4 regions of the Xanthomonas campestris pv. campestris str. ATCC 33913 genome follow, and region 2 is predicted to be linked to each of the others. Evidence: predicted binding sites of a transcription regulator. Region 2 holds the regulator's gene; each other region holds the start of a gene.
What was found. The regulator FliA, encoded in region 2, starts transcription of late flagellar genes. The targets are predictions, from matches to a motif close to TAAAGTTTNNCNNNCNNNGGCCGATAA.
Positions count from the first base shown of each region.

Region 1: the regulator FliA is predicted to act here: its motif matches at 2,091-2,117, upstream of XCC_RS15995 (methyl-accepting chemotaxis protein).
Region 3: the regulator FliA is predicted to act here: its motif matches at 1,223-1,249, upstream of XCC_RS07510 (GGDEF domain-containing protein).
Region 4: the regulator FliA is predicted to act here: its motif matches at 1,546-1,572, upstream of XCC_RS13990 (STAS domain-containing protein).

Region 1 covers NC_003902.1:3,654,344-3,657,527, reverse strand. The annotation lists gene XCC_RS15995 (methyl-accepting chemotaxis protein) at 159-2,027, opposite strand; gene XCC_RS15990 (glucose/quinate/shikimate family membrane-bound PQQ-dependent dehydrogenase) at 2,560-3,184, opposite strand, start outside.
Region 2 covers NC_003902.1:2,229,098-2,232,281, forward strand. The annotation lists gene XCC_RS09900 (protein phosphatase CheZ) at 1-464, opposite strand, end outside; gene cheY (chemotaxis response regulator CheY) at 464-856, opposite strand; gene XCC_RS09910 (RNA polymerase sigma factor FliA) at 880-1,647, opposite strand; gene XCC_RS09915 (MinD/ParA family protein) at 1,644-2,528, opposite strand; gene flhF (flagellar biosynthesis protein FlhF) at 2,515-3,184, opposite strand, start outside.
Region 3 covers NC_003902.1:1,681,001-1,684,184, reverse strand. The annotation lists gene XCC_RS07520 (sensor domain-containing diguanylate cyclase) at 1-778, shown strand, start outside; gene XCC_RS07515 (hypothetical protein) at 795-1,028, opposite strand; gene XCC_RS07510 (GGDEF domain-containing protein) at 1,278-2,252, shown strand; gene XCC_RS07505 (efflux transporter outer membrane subunit) at 2,347-3,184, opposite strand, start outside.
Region 4 covers NC_003902.1:3,198,937-3,202,120, reverse strand. The annotation lists gene XCC_RS13995 (chemotaxis protein CheA) at 1-1,087, opposite strand, end outside; gene XCC_RS13990 (STAS domain-containing protein) at 1,106-1,435, opposite strand; gene mfd (transcription-repair coupling factor) at 2,187-3,184, opposite strand, start outside.

The DNA.
Region 1 (3,184 bases), 1.4 Mb from region 2:
ACACAGAGGCTGCTTTCGATTGCGGTGCACAGATGGGGATTCGCGCCGCCGTTTTTTAACGACACACATGACGTAGGAGGCTTGCGCGCGATGGGGCGTTACCGGCGAGGCCCCATCGCGCGCAAGCGCGCTCCTACGAATGCGGGTGGTGTGCGGGGTTACGCCGCCGCGCTTCCAAAACTGCCGCGTACCACGTTCGAGCTACCGCGGGTGTCTGATTGCAGGCGGAAGATGGACACCGCATCGGCCAGTTCCACTGCCTGTTCTTCCAGGCTGCGCGCGGCGGCGGTGGCTTCTTCCACCAGGGCGGCGTTGCGCTGGGTCACTTCGTCCAGCTGCGCCACGGTGCGGTTCACCTGCTCGATGCCGCTGGACTGTTCGGCGCTGGCCGAGGTGATCTCGCTCATGATGTCGGTGACGTGCTTCACCGAGCCGACGATCTCGCGCATGGTCGCGCCGGCGCGGTGCACCAGACCCGAGCCCAGTTCCACCTTGTCGGTGGAGTCGGCGATCAACGATTTGATCTCCTTGGCTGCATCGGCCGAACGTCGCGCCAGGGCGCGCACTTCCGAGGCCACCACCGCGAAGCCGCGGCCCTGTTCGCCGGCGCGCGCTGCTTCCACCGCGGCGTTGAGCGCCAGGATGTTGGTCTGGAACGCGATGCCGTCGATGACGCCGATGATCTCGCCGATCCTGCGCGAGGCAGTGCTGATCTGGCTCATGGTGGACACCACATCGTCCATCACCTGGCCACCGTTCTGCGCCACTTCGCCGGTGCCCAGCACCAGCTTGTTGGCCTGCTGCGCGCTGTCGGCATTCTGCTTCACGGTGGAGGTGAGTTCTTCCATGGAGCTGGCGGTTTCTTCCAGGCTCGCGGCCTGTTGCTCGGTGCGTTCGGACAGATCGGTGTTGCCGGCAGCGATTTCCACCGCAGCGCGGCGAATGGTGTCCGACGCGGTCTGGATGCCGCCGATGATTTCGGTCAGGCGGATCACGGTCTGGTTGGTGTCGTCACGCAGGCGCGCGAAAATGCCATGCGCATCGCCATCCACGCGCTGGGTGAGGTCGCCCTCGGCCAGCGCGCTGATCACGCGCGCCAATGCAGCCAGATGCGTTTCCACCGAGTCGTAAATGCGGTTGATGCCTTGCGCCAGCGACAGCAGCACGCCGTCCATGCCGTCCATCTGCATGCGGCGGCTGAAATCGCCAGCGGCAGCGGCATCGATGATCTCGATCAGCGCCTGCTCGGCGTTGACCTGCGCGGTGACGTCCATCCACTGCGCGATGGTGCCGAGCTTGGTGCCGTCGGCGGCGATGATCGGGCTGTAGACGAAGTCGATCTGGCGGCCGAAGAACGGCGCACGCACGGCCTTGGAGGCGGTGAGCGCACGCATACGGTCGATGGCGGCCTGGCTGTCCGGATAGATGTCGCCGATGCTGCCGCCGACGAAACCTTCGGCATGGAAGCTGGGGCGGAAGCTCTGCACGTCCGGCTCGATCAGCTTGAGCATCTTGAGCAGTTTGCGGTTGGCGAACAGCACCTGGCCGTCGTCATCGGCGATGCGGATCATGGTGTCCAGATCGTCCAGCGCCTTGATCACGAACTGGCCGTGGCGCAAGCCTTGCTCCATCACGTCGAGGCGGAGGGCGAGCTTGTCCTGGGTGGCTTGCAGGGTGCGCAGCAACGGCGCGAGTTCGCCGCTGGCGCTGCGCGCGTCCAGGCGCTGGAAGCGGCCTTCGCCGATGGCGGCAATGGCGGTGACTGCCTGGTCGAGCTGGGTGGCAGTGCGCCGGCGCGACCACCACCACAGCCCCGCACTGGCGGCGCCGAGCACCAGTAATGCCGGTAGCAGCGTGCCCAGGGTGTGCCAGAAGCCGCCGGGCATGGCCGTGGCGGCGTAGACGGCAAGCAGGATCAGCAACGCGGCCTGCGCCGCGGCCGGCAACCAGGCTGTCCAGGTGGCACGCGCAACGTTCCGGCCGGTGGGCGGAGGAGAGGCGGGTGCGGCATCGAGGGTAGGCAACATAGGCTGGTGTCCGACTGGTGTTCTGGGTGGGGAGCGCGTCCGGCAGTGTGTAGCTGCAAGGGGGTATCGGCGGCCGGGCCCGAATCATGACGGTGTGAAGGCGCCGTTCGTCGGAATCAGCACGCCGGTACCCTAAAAATGCCGATGTGCTTGATTTGGAAGCGGTTTTCAGTCCTGAGGCAGGGTTGGGCGCTCCCGGCGATTTCCTGACGAAGCGCACATTTATTTTGTTATTGAAATGTGAACTTTCGGCCTGCCCGACAGTGCATGGGGTTCAAGACGAAGGGTGCAGCCTGCGCTCCGTACCCCAGGCAGGAACCCCCCCCGCGATGGCGAGGCTGGGCCGATCGCCGCTGCCGCATCGCAGCTCGCCCCGCGGGCAATGGCGTGCGCTAACTCGCTGTGATTCGCTTGCGGCCGCACGCACGACGCGGCGGAAAGTGCCCCTCGGAGCGCGGCGCTCTTCAGGCACGCACAAAAAAACCGGCCGTCTTGCGACGGCCGGTTCAACGTCACTGCACAACCTCAGACGTTATTTGGCGCTGGCGGCCGCGTCGTCGGGCAGTGCCCAGGCAATGACGCTGTCGCCGGACTTGGTTTCCATGCGGTCATGGCCACCCACCGCGGCAACGATGTACTGCTTGCCATCGATGGTGTAGCTCAGCGGCGCGGCCTGCGGGCCCGCAGGCACGCGGGTCTCCCAGACCTGCTTGCCGGTGCGGGTGTCAAAGCCGCGGATGAAGTTGTCCAGGCTGGCACCGATGAAGGTGACGCCGCCGGCAGTGGCCAGCGAGCCGCTGTTGTTCGGGGTGCCGATCTCGAACTTGGTCTTGGACGGGATGCCCATTGGGCCCTGGTCGTAACCGGTGCCCAGCGGACGGCGCCAGATCACCTGCTGCGTGCGCAGATCCACGCCGGAGATATAGCCCCACGGCGGTGCCACGCACGGCGTGTTGAGCGGCGACATCCACGGCTCCTTGCGCGCGCCATAGGCCAGGCCTTCCTGCGCCATGTAGCCCTTGGTCTTGCTGCTGCCGTTGAACACCGACACCACGCCCAGCTCGTTCATCACCGTGCGCGGGTAGACGTGCTCGGTATAGGGCAGGCGATTGCTGTTCATCACCATGATGCCGCGCTGCAGATCGACCGACACGCCG
Region 2 (3,184 bases):
ACGATGCCGGCCACGCGCCGAATGATCTGGCCGCTCAGGTCCTGGTAGCTCTGCGCCAGCGACAGCTCGGTCAGGTTGTGGCGCATCTTGTCCATCAGCGCGCCCTGGTCCTGGTTGAGACCACCATCGCGCAGCTGGTTCGCCAGCAAACGGCATTCTTCGACCAGATCCAGCGTGCGATGGCTGGCCTTTTCGGTCATTTCCACCACGTGGTCCAACCGCGAGCAGGCGTCGTCCAGCTCGCCGGCTTCTTCGGGCACGGTGGGCAGTTCGCCCAGGGCCTGGCCCAGTTCGCGTGCAAGCCGGCTCAGGCCCTGCATCATCGGACGGGTGCGCAAGGCGGCGAGGTGGTCGACCTCGCGCTTCCAGGCGGCTTCGTCACCGCTTTCCAACGCATCGAGCGCGCCCTGCAGGCGGTCGATCAGCGCGGCGCGTTCGGCATTGGTGTCCACGGTGGCGTTCATCAGGCGGTCGCCGCCAGACGTTCGAACACCTTGCCCAGCTTTTCTTCCAGGGTCTGGGCGGTAAACGGCTTGATGATGTAGCCGTTCACGCCGCACTGGGCGGCTTCGATGATCTGTTCGCGTTTGGCCTCGGCGGTCACCATCATCACCGGCAGGTGCTTGAGCTTGGCGTCGGCGCGGATGTTGCGCAGCAGGTCGATGCCGGTCATGCCGGGCATGTTCCAGTCGGTGACCACGAAATCGAACGGGCCCGCGCGCAACGCAGCCAGTGCGCTGTTGCCGTCTTCGGCCTCTGCGGTATTGGTGAAGCCGAGATCCGCCAACAGATTCTTGACGATACGGCGCATCGTCGAGAAGTCGTCCACGATCAGGATCCGCATGTTCTTATTCACATCAAGCTCCTAACACGAAAAAATTAATCGTCAATTTCGACACCGGCATCTGCCAGCTCGAAGACTTTGAGGCGGCCGCGCAAACGCACCACGGCCTGGCCATGGATCTGGCAGACGCGCGACTCGCTGACACCGAGCACGGCGCCGATTTCCTTCAGGTTCAATTCCTGTTCGTAGTACAGCGACAGCACCAGCTGCTCGCGCTCGGGCAACTGGCCAATGGCCTTGCCCAGCTCGCGACCAAACTCGCCGCGCTCCATCATCTGCTGCGGATTGGGGCCACCCTTGGCGGTGGTGTCCAGTTCGCCGTGGTCTTCGATGCGCGATTCCAGGCTCAGCACCTGGCCGCGTGCGGCGTCTTCCATCAGGCGCAGGTAGTCGGGCAGCGGCATCTCCATCGCGGCGGCCACTTCGGTGGCGGCGGCGGCGCGGCCGGTGTTCTGTTCGATCTTGCGCACGGCGGCGGCGGCGTCGCGGGCCCGGCGGTGCACCGAGCGCGGCACCCAGTCGCCCCGACGGATCTCGTCGATCATCGAGCCGCGGATACGGATCGAGGCATAGGTTTCGAACGAGGCGCCCTGGTCGGAGTCGTAGCTGCGCGAGGCTTCGATCAGGCCGATCATGCCGGCCTGGATCAAATCGTCCACTTCCACGCTCGCCGGCAGGCGCGCGGCCAGATGGTGGGCGATCCGGCGCACCAGGTCGGCGTGCTGGGTGACCACATCGTTGGCGTTATTGCGTTGCACGGCACGGTACTGGGCCGTGGCGGTCGTTGCGGTGGCGGTACTCATGCGGCCACTCCCCGTTGGATGATGCGTTCGACGAAGAACTCGACGTTGCCGCGCGGCACGGTGGGGGCCTGCCAGCGCGAGGTACGGCGTGCGATTTCGGCAATGGCCTGTGCCGAGGGACTGGCCGGGTAGGCCTTGATGACCGGTTGCTGGCGCTGCACCGACAGGCGCAGCCAATCGTCCTGCGGCACGTGGCCGAGGTAGTTCAGCGAGACATCGCCGAGGAACTTTTCGCACACCCGCGAGAGCTTGTCGTACAGCAGGCGGCCTTCGTTGGGGTCGCGCACCATGTTGGCGATGATCTGCAGGCGGTCCACGCCGCGTTCGCGCGAGAGCACCTTGATCAGCGCGTAGGCGTCGGTGATCGAGGCCGGCTCGTCGCAGACCACCACCACGGTGTCCTGGGCGGCCTGGCAGAAGGTCAGCACGCTGTCGGTGATGCCGGCGGCGGTGTCGATGACCATCACGTCCAGGTCGCGCTCCAGTTCGGAGAACACGTTGACCAGGCCGATGTGCTGGGCCGGGGCCAGTTCGGCCATGTGGCGGCGACCGGAGGCGGCCGGCACCACGAGCACGCCGCCGGGGCCTTCGATGATCACTTCGTCCAGCGTGCAGCGGCCGGCGATCAGGTCGGCCAGGGTGTACTTGGGCGACAGGCCCAGCACCACGTCCAGATTGGCCAGGCCCAGGTCGGCGTCGAGCAGCAGGGTGCGCTTGCCCATGTCGGCCAGGGCCACCGCCAGGTTGGCGGAGATGTTGGTTTTACCCACGCCACCCTTGCCACCGGTCACGGCAATGGTGCGCACCGGGCCCAAAGGCTCGGGACGGGTCGCCGACAGGGGGAAGGCGTTGGTCAGCTTTGCGTATTCACGCGACTGCATGGTTGTGCTCCGGAGTACAGGGCTTATCGGCAGCGCGCCGCAAATCTTCAAGGCGAAGAACGAGACTGGCGGCATTGGCACGGTGCAGGTCATCGGGGACGCGTTGTCCGTCGGTGACCCAGGTGATCGGCATCTGGTGATCGACGACCACCGACAGGGCGCTGCCGAAGCGTCCGGTCTCGTCGAGTTTGGTCAGCACCACGCCCTGGGGCTTGGCATGGGCGAAGCGGCGCACGACCTCGTCGAGGTCGGAAAAATGGGCGTTGGCGGGCAGCACCAGCAACGAGGTGACCTGGCGGGCGGCGCGCAGCCAGTTGAGCTGGGCGGCCAGGGCGCGGTCGCGCTGGCCCATGCCGGCGGTGTCGATCAGTACCAGCTTGTAGTCGCGCAGGCGCTCGAGCAGCTCCAGCAGGCTTTCGGCGCTGTCGGCCTCGTGCACGGCGATGCCGAGCTGGCGGCCGTAGCTGTGCAGCTGTTCGCGGCCGCCGACACGCTGGGTGTCGGTGGTGACCAGGGCCACGTCGCGCGGGGCGTGCTGGGCGGCGAAGCGCTGGGCGAGCTTGGCGATGGTGGTGGTCTTGCCGGCGCCGGTCGGGCCGACCAGGGCGATGACGCCGCCCAGTTCCAGCGGGTCGACCGGGGCCACCGGCAGGCGC
Region 3 (3,184 bases), 550 kb from region 2:
AGAGTGCTGGGCACTGCGACGCGACCGCACTCACCTGGTGGAGGACGCCAGCGTAGGCATGGTCTGCCAGCATGCCGGCGTCAATCTTCCGCCGCATGCGAGCACGGTCTGCATTCCATTGTCGGCACAGGGCACCCAGCTGGGCATGCTCGCGCTGCGCGGCGACAACGCGCAGGAACTGGCCTCGCTGACCGTGGCCGAGGCGGCCGCCGAACAATTGTCGTTGGCGCTGCACAACCTGCGCCTGCGCGAGACGCTGCGCCAGCAATCCATCCGTGACCCGCTGACCGGCCTGTTCAACCGCCGCTATCTGGAAGAAGCGCTCAACCACGAGCTGTCGCGCTGCACCCGACGCGTGCAGCCACTGTCGGTGCTGATGCTGGACGTGGACCATTTCAAGCAATTCAACGACCTGCATGGCCACAGTGGCGGCGACCGCGTGCTTGCTGCGATCGGCGAACTGCTGCTGGCGCAGACCCGCGGCGAAGACATCTGCTGCCGCTACGGCGGCGAGGAACTGACCATCATCCTGCCCGAGGTCGACCTGGCCACCGCCAGCGCGATGGCGGAGAAATTACGCGCCGGCATCGATGGCCTGCAGGTAATGGCCGATGGCGTGTCACTGCCCAAGATCACCGCCTCGTTCGGCGTCGCGACCTTTCCCGGGCATGCAGGCAACGCCGCGCAGTTGCTGCGCAAGGCCGACGAGGCGCTGTATCGGGCCAAGCAGGCCGGGCGCAATCAGGTGGTCAGCGCGGTGACGCCGGGCAGCGTGTGACGCCAGGCCCGTGCTGTCAGCGACAGGCCTGCCCGTTGTCGTCGGTCGGGATCAGCCCGGCGCTGGCCAGCATGTCGTCGATGCGGCCACGCACATGCGCGGCGTCTTCGGGTGCGGCGCTGTGCAGGACGGCCTCGGCGCGGGCCTGGAAATCCAGATAATCGAAGTCGGCGTCTTCATCGGACGCCACGTTCGGCAGTGCGTCCTGCAGCGCATCCAGGTGCGCATCCAACTCTGAGCGATTAGGCATCGGTGACTCCACGGCAAAGCCCCAAGGTTGCGGCTATGCCGTCAAGGATCTGCGAAACCGTACAGCGCGTGTGGGATGCGGCATCTGATCGGCTGCGGCGCGCCGAGGTACGTGCTGATCAGCGTTGTGCGCCGTAGCGGCATCTGACCAACGTTGCGCACGCACGATGCGCTGCCGGCGCGCGCCACCTTCCCTCAACTTTCGCACGCGTCGGCCGATACTGATGCCGACTCCTCCAGAACTTCGCCCGTGATCCTCCATTTGCGGCGGGATTTCCGCCTCGGCATCGTCAAGATGCTCGGGCCGATCACCGCGCTGTTGCTCTGCCTGTACGCGGTGTACCTGGCCATGCATGGCCAAGGGGTGGCATGTGCGTTGACTGCCGCACTCGGCCTGGTCGCGGTGTGGCGTGGCTGGCGCATGCGCAGTGCCGAGCGCACTGGACGCGGCGGGGTGTGGCTGGCCTCCATCAATGTCGCTGGCTGCCTGATCGGCTGCTGGAGCGGCGGCGACGGCGCCCTGCCCTGGTTGTTCCCGGTGCTGGCCACCAATTATTTTCTCTGCGGCCCGCAGCGCGCGGTGTTGCTGAGCCTGCCGTTGCTGGCGGCCTTGCTGTTGCTGCCCGGCTTGATCGTCAGCCCTGGCCAGGGCATCTCCACCGTGATGGTCACCTTGGTGACGCTGGCGGTGGGCTACGCGTTCTCGGTGCGCATGCAGGACGACCGCGTGCATCTGGAAGAACTGGCCTCGCTGGATGCGCTGACCGGCCTGCCCAACCGGCGCATGCTCGAGCGCGCGCTCACCCATCAGATCGATCAACGTCAGCCGCAGGATCGGCTCAACAGCCTGATCATCCTGGACCTGGACCACTTCAAGGACGTCAACGATCTGTACGGGCATGCCGCCGGCGATGCGGCATTGGCTGACCTGGCCACGATCCTGCGGTTCGAGGTGCGTGAGCCCTATCAGGTGTTCCGCTTCGGCGGCGAAGAATTCGTAGTGCTGCTGCGCGCCGGCTCGCTGGCGGAACTGGAAGCGGCCACCGAGCGCTTGCGCAAGGTGATCCGCAACGGATTACGTGGGCCGGGCGGACGCATCACCGTGTCGCTGGGCGCGGCCCGCCACGATGGCGAAACGCACTGGCAAGACTGGTTTTCGCGTGCGGATGCGGCGCTGTATCTGGCCAAGAACGGCGGCCGCGACAGCGTGCGCATCGCCGACTGAGTCATCCAGCGCTGATCGGCAATTGCCGATCAGCGATTGATACCGTCGTGCATGCATGGGCGGGACGGCCGCGCGGCCGCCCCGCCCTGCCATCTCAGCGCTCGGCCACTGCCACCGGCGCGGCCGGTGCCTCACCTTGCTTCCAGCCACCCAGCGCCTTGTAGACGCCGACCACGCCGACATTGACCGCTGCTTCGGCCTGCGCCAATGCATCGTCGGCTGCCAGTTGGGTGCGCTGTGCATCCAGTAGGGTCAGGAAGTCTTCCGAACCCTCGCGGTAGCGGATCTGCGCCAGCTGCTCGGCACGCCGCGCCGCATTGGCCTGGTCCACCACGATCGCCAGGCGCGCCTGCTGACGCCCGTAGCCGGTCAAGGCATTTTCGGTATCTTCCAGTGCCAGCAGCACGGTCTGCTGGTACTGCGCCAACGCGCCTTCGGCCTGCGCCTTGCTGGCACGCAGGCGTGCACGTACGGTGCCGAAGTCGAACGCGGCCCAGCTGATCGACGGCGTGATCGACCAGGCCTTTGCGTTGCCCTGGGTCAACCTGGCCGCATCGCCAGACAGAAAGCCGACAAAGCCGCTCACGCTGATGCGCGGGAACAGATCGGCCGTGGCCACGCCCACCTGTGCGGTGGCCGCAGCCAGACGCCGTTCGGCGGTGCGCACGTCCGGGCGTTGCCGCAGCAAGCTGGCGGTATCGCCGAGCGGCAAGGCGCGGGCGAACGGCGGTGCGGTGCGCGCCACCAGGGTGGCATCCAGCGCATTCGGCTGTTGACCGAGCAACACGGCGATCCGATGGCGGTACTGCGCTTCGGCAGTTTCCAGCAACGGAATGTCGGCTTCGATGGCCTTCAAGCGTGCCAGGCTGCTCTGCACATCCAGCTCGCTGCCGGCGCCCAGGTCCCAACGCGTCTGCGTCAGCTTCTGGGTG
Region 4 (3,184 bases), 970 kb from region 2:
CGCGCTGGAAGCGGCTGAAAGTGCCGCCGATCTTGACCATGCGCAGTTGCAGTGCACTTTCGCGTACCTCTTCAACCAGGCCCGCCAGGATCGAGGTGGATTCGAGCAGCTGCGCATCACCGGTGCGCTGTGCATTGGTGCCGGTGCTGGCCACCGCGATGATCAACTCGCCCACCAGGTCGATCATGCGATCGAGCTTGTCGGCGTCCACGCGGATGGAGCGCGCTTCATTGGAACGCGGCGCAGTCTCGGCAGTCGTTGCAGCGGCGCGCGGTGGCGGTACCGCGGCAATGGCCGGTGCCGGTGCGTGCACCGGTTCCGCAGTGACGATGGCGGTCGCGGCGCTGAGCGTGGTGTCCAGTGGCGCCGGCACCGCGACGATCTCCAGGTCGCAGTCTTCGCGCACGAATTCGAACACGTCTTCAATCGCCGCGCGGTCTGCATCGCTGCGCAGCAGGATCTGGAATCCAAGGTAGTTGGCTTCCGGGTCGAGCTCCTCGAACACCGGCAATTTGCTGTAGTCGGTGCTGATCGACTCGACGGAACCGAGCCCGCGCAGGTTGCGGATCAGCTTCAACGGCGAGTTGCCAAAACGCAGCGCATCGGCAAACAGGGTCAGGTTGACGCGCCAGTAACCGCTTTGTTTTTCCGGCGTGCTGCGCTGCGCGTCGCTGACAGTTGCGCCGCAAACGCTGCCTTGCAGGTAGGTTTGCAATTGCGCCAGCAGGGGCTCGGCTTCGGCGGCCAATGCAGCGGGATCGGCATGGCTGGGGTCGGCGGCGGTCTCCACCAATGCATGGATGTGGTCGCAGCACACCAGCAGCAAGGCGATCAGTTCCGACTGCAGCGCCACCGATTCTTCGCGCACCAGATCCAGCACGCTTTCCACCAAATGGGTGAAGCCCACCAGCTGCGGCAGATCGAACAGACCGCCGGAGCCCTTGATGGTGTGCGCCGCACGGAAGATCGCGTTCACCGCATCCGGCGAGGACTCGCCACGCTCGGCCTGTAACAGGTGACGTTCCATGTCTTCGAGCAGATCCCGGCTCTCGGCCAGGAAGGTCTGCATCAGCTGGTTCATGTCCATGCGCGTCACCTGTCCGTGTTAATGAATTCGTTCGCCCAGACCGGTGGCGGCGTGCGGGTACAGCGCTTCCAGCAGGCCCAGCAGTTCGATCACATCGACCACGGCGCGGCTTGAGTCGGTCAACACAAACGGGCGTCCGTCAGCCTGCACCGCCTGCTTGGTGGCGAGCAGCAGCTGCAGGCCAGTGGTGTCGATCTCGCTGACCGCAGCCAGGTCCAGACGCACGCCACCCGGATGCGCCAGCGCCGGCTGCAGCAATGGCTTGAGCTCGGCAGCGCGACGGATGGTCATCTCGCCTTCGAGGGCAAGCGTGAGCGGGGCGGGTAGATCCAACGAAAAGATGTCCATTGCGGCCTCGTGAAGCGATGACACGTGCGTGGCATGACGCGGAGAAGTTCTCACCTCGACATCGGCTTCACGCGCTACCAAGTAAGCCCAAGTCGTGTCGGTCTATGCAGGTATCGGCGCGTGACAGAAATATTTAGGCCGAATTCAGCCAAGCGGCCGATTTGCGATGCGCATCACTGCGTGGGCGTTAACCGCTCAGGTTTGCGATGACGTGATTCGTGCTGCTTGTCGGCTGAGTCTGCTTTTAAGCGAGCGCTGCGACGGCATGGTGTTTTGGTTGCCATCAAAGGCGCATGCAGTTTCAAGGCATGCGTGATTGCTGTGCATGCGAAAAGCCTGCCTGTTGAGCACGCTAGTGATGGCTGACATGGATGTCTGACACAAGGTTCCGCGGCGAGCAGCACTCATTGCCCATGTCTGCGTCTGTATAGAGTGCGGCCAACGCGCAGCGCGGTTTTGCGAAACGCAGCTTGCTCGGTTGCGCTGCTCTGCTGCAGGCGATTGCCGCTGCACGCTTTCATGATCGCGCAGTACAGATGCACCGCGATCAGGCGCTGGGTTCAATCGTGGTTTGTGCCTGCGATGCTGGCGGGCAGTGCCTTGCACTGGGCATTCAATGCGCCAAAACAGGCCAAGGTAGATCGCTGATTACCGTCGGCGCGTTGCACAGTGCGTGCGCGGCCTTCAACACCACAGCTGCAGCGTGCCCGTGCAGTGCGCCCCAGCAGGGCGCATTGCACGGTGCAACCCCTCAGCGCGGTGCCAGGGCCGTCAACAGCCCACGTGCCGCCTTGAAGCGGTCGGCAGCCTCGGGCAACGGCAGCTTGATGCGCAGTTTGTCCGGGCCGTCCATGGTGTAGATCTTCGGCTGCTTCTGGATCATCTGGATCACGGTCATCGGGTCGATCGACGGCTTTGCCTCGAACACCAGCCGGCCGCCATTCTCGCCAAGATCCAGCTTGCGCACGCCCAAGGCATTGGCCTGCAACTTGAGCTCGGCGATCGCGAACAGGTGCTTGACCGGGTCCGGCAGCAGGCCGAAGCGGTCGATCATTTCCACCTGCAACTCGCGCAAGGCATCGCTGTCGCGGGCACTGGAAATGCGCTTGTACAGCGTCAGGCGCGTGTGTACATCCGGCAGGTAGTCCTCGGGAATCAGCGAGGCCACGTGCAGTTCCACCTCGGCGCCGCGCACTTCTTCGCCGGCATCCAGGTCGGGCAGCTTGCCCTGGCGGATGCTGCGCACCGCGCGTTCCAGCAGTTCGGTGTACAGGCTGAAACCCACCTCGGCCATCTGCCCGCTCTGGTCCTCGCCCAGCAGCTCGCCGGCACCACGAATCTCCAGATCGTGCGTGGCCAGGGTGAAGCCGGCGCCCAGTTCGTCCATGGAGGCAATCGCTTCCAGGCGCTTTTCTGCATCGGAGGTCATCGAGCGGCGGTCCGGCACCACCAGATATGCGTAGGCGCGGTGATGCGAGCGACCGACGCGGCCACGCAACTGATGCAACTGTGCCAAGCCAAAGCGATCGGCACGATTGATGATGATGGTGTTGGCGTTGGGAATGTCGATGCCCGATTCGATGATCGTGGTCGACAGCAGCACGTTGAAGCGCTGCTTCTGGAAATCCAGCATCACCCGTTCCAGCTCGCGCTCGGGCATCTGCCCATGCGCGATGCCGATGCGCGCTTCCGGCACCAGCTCGGAGAGGTCGCGCTGCATGCGCACGATGCTTTCCACATCGTTGTGCA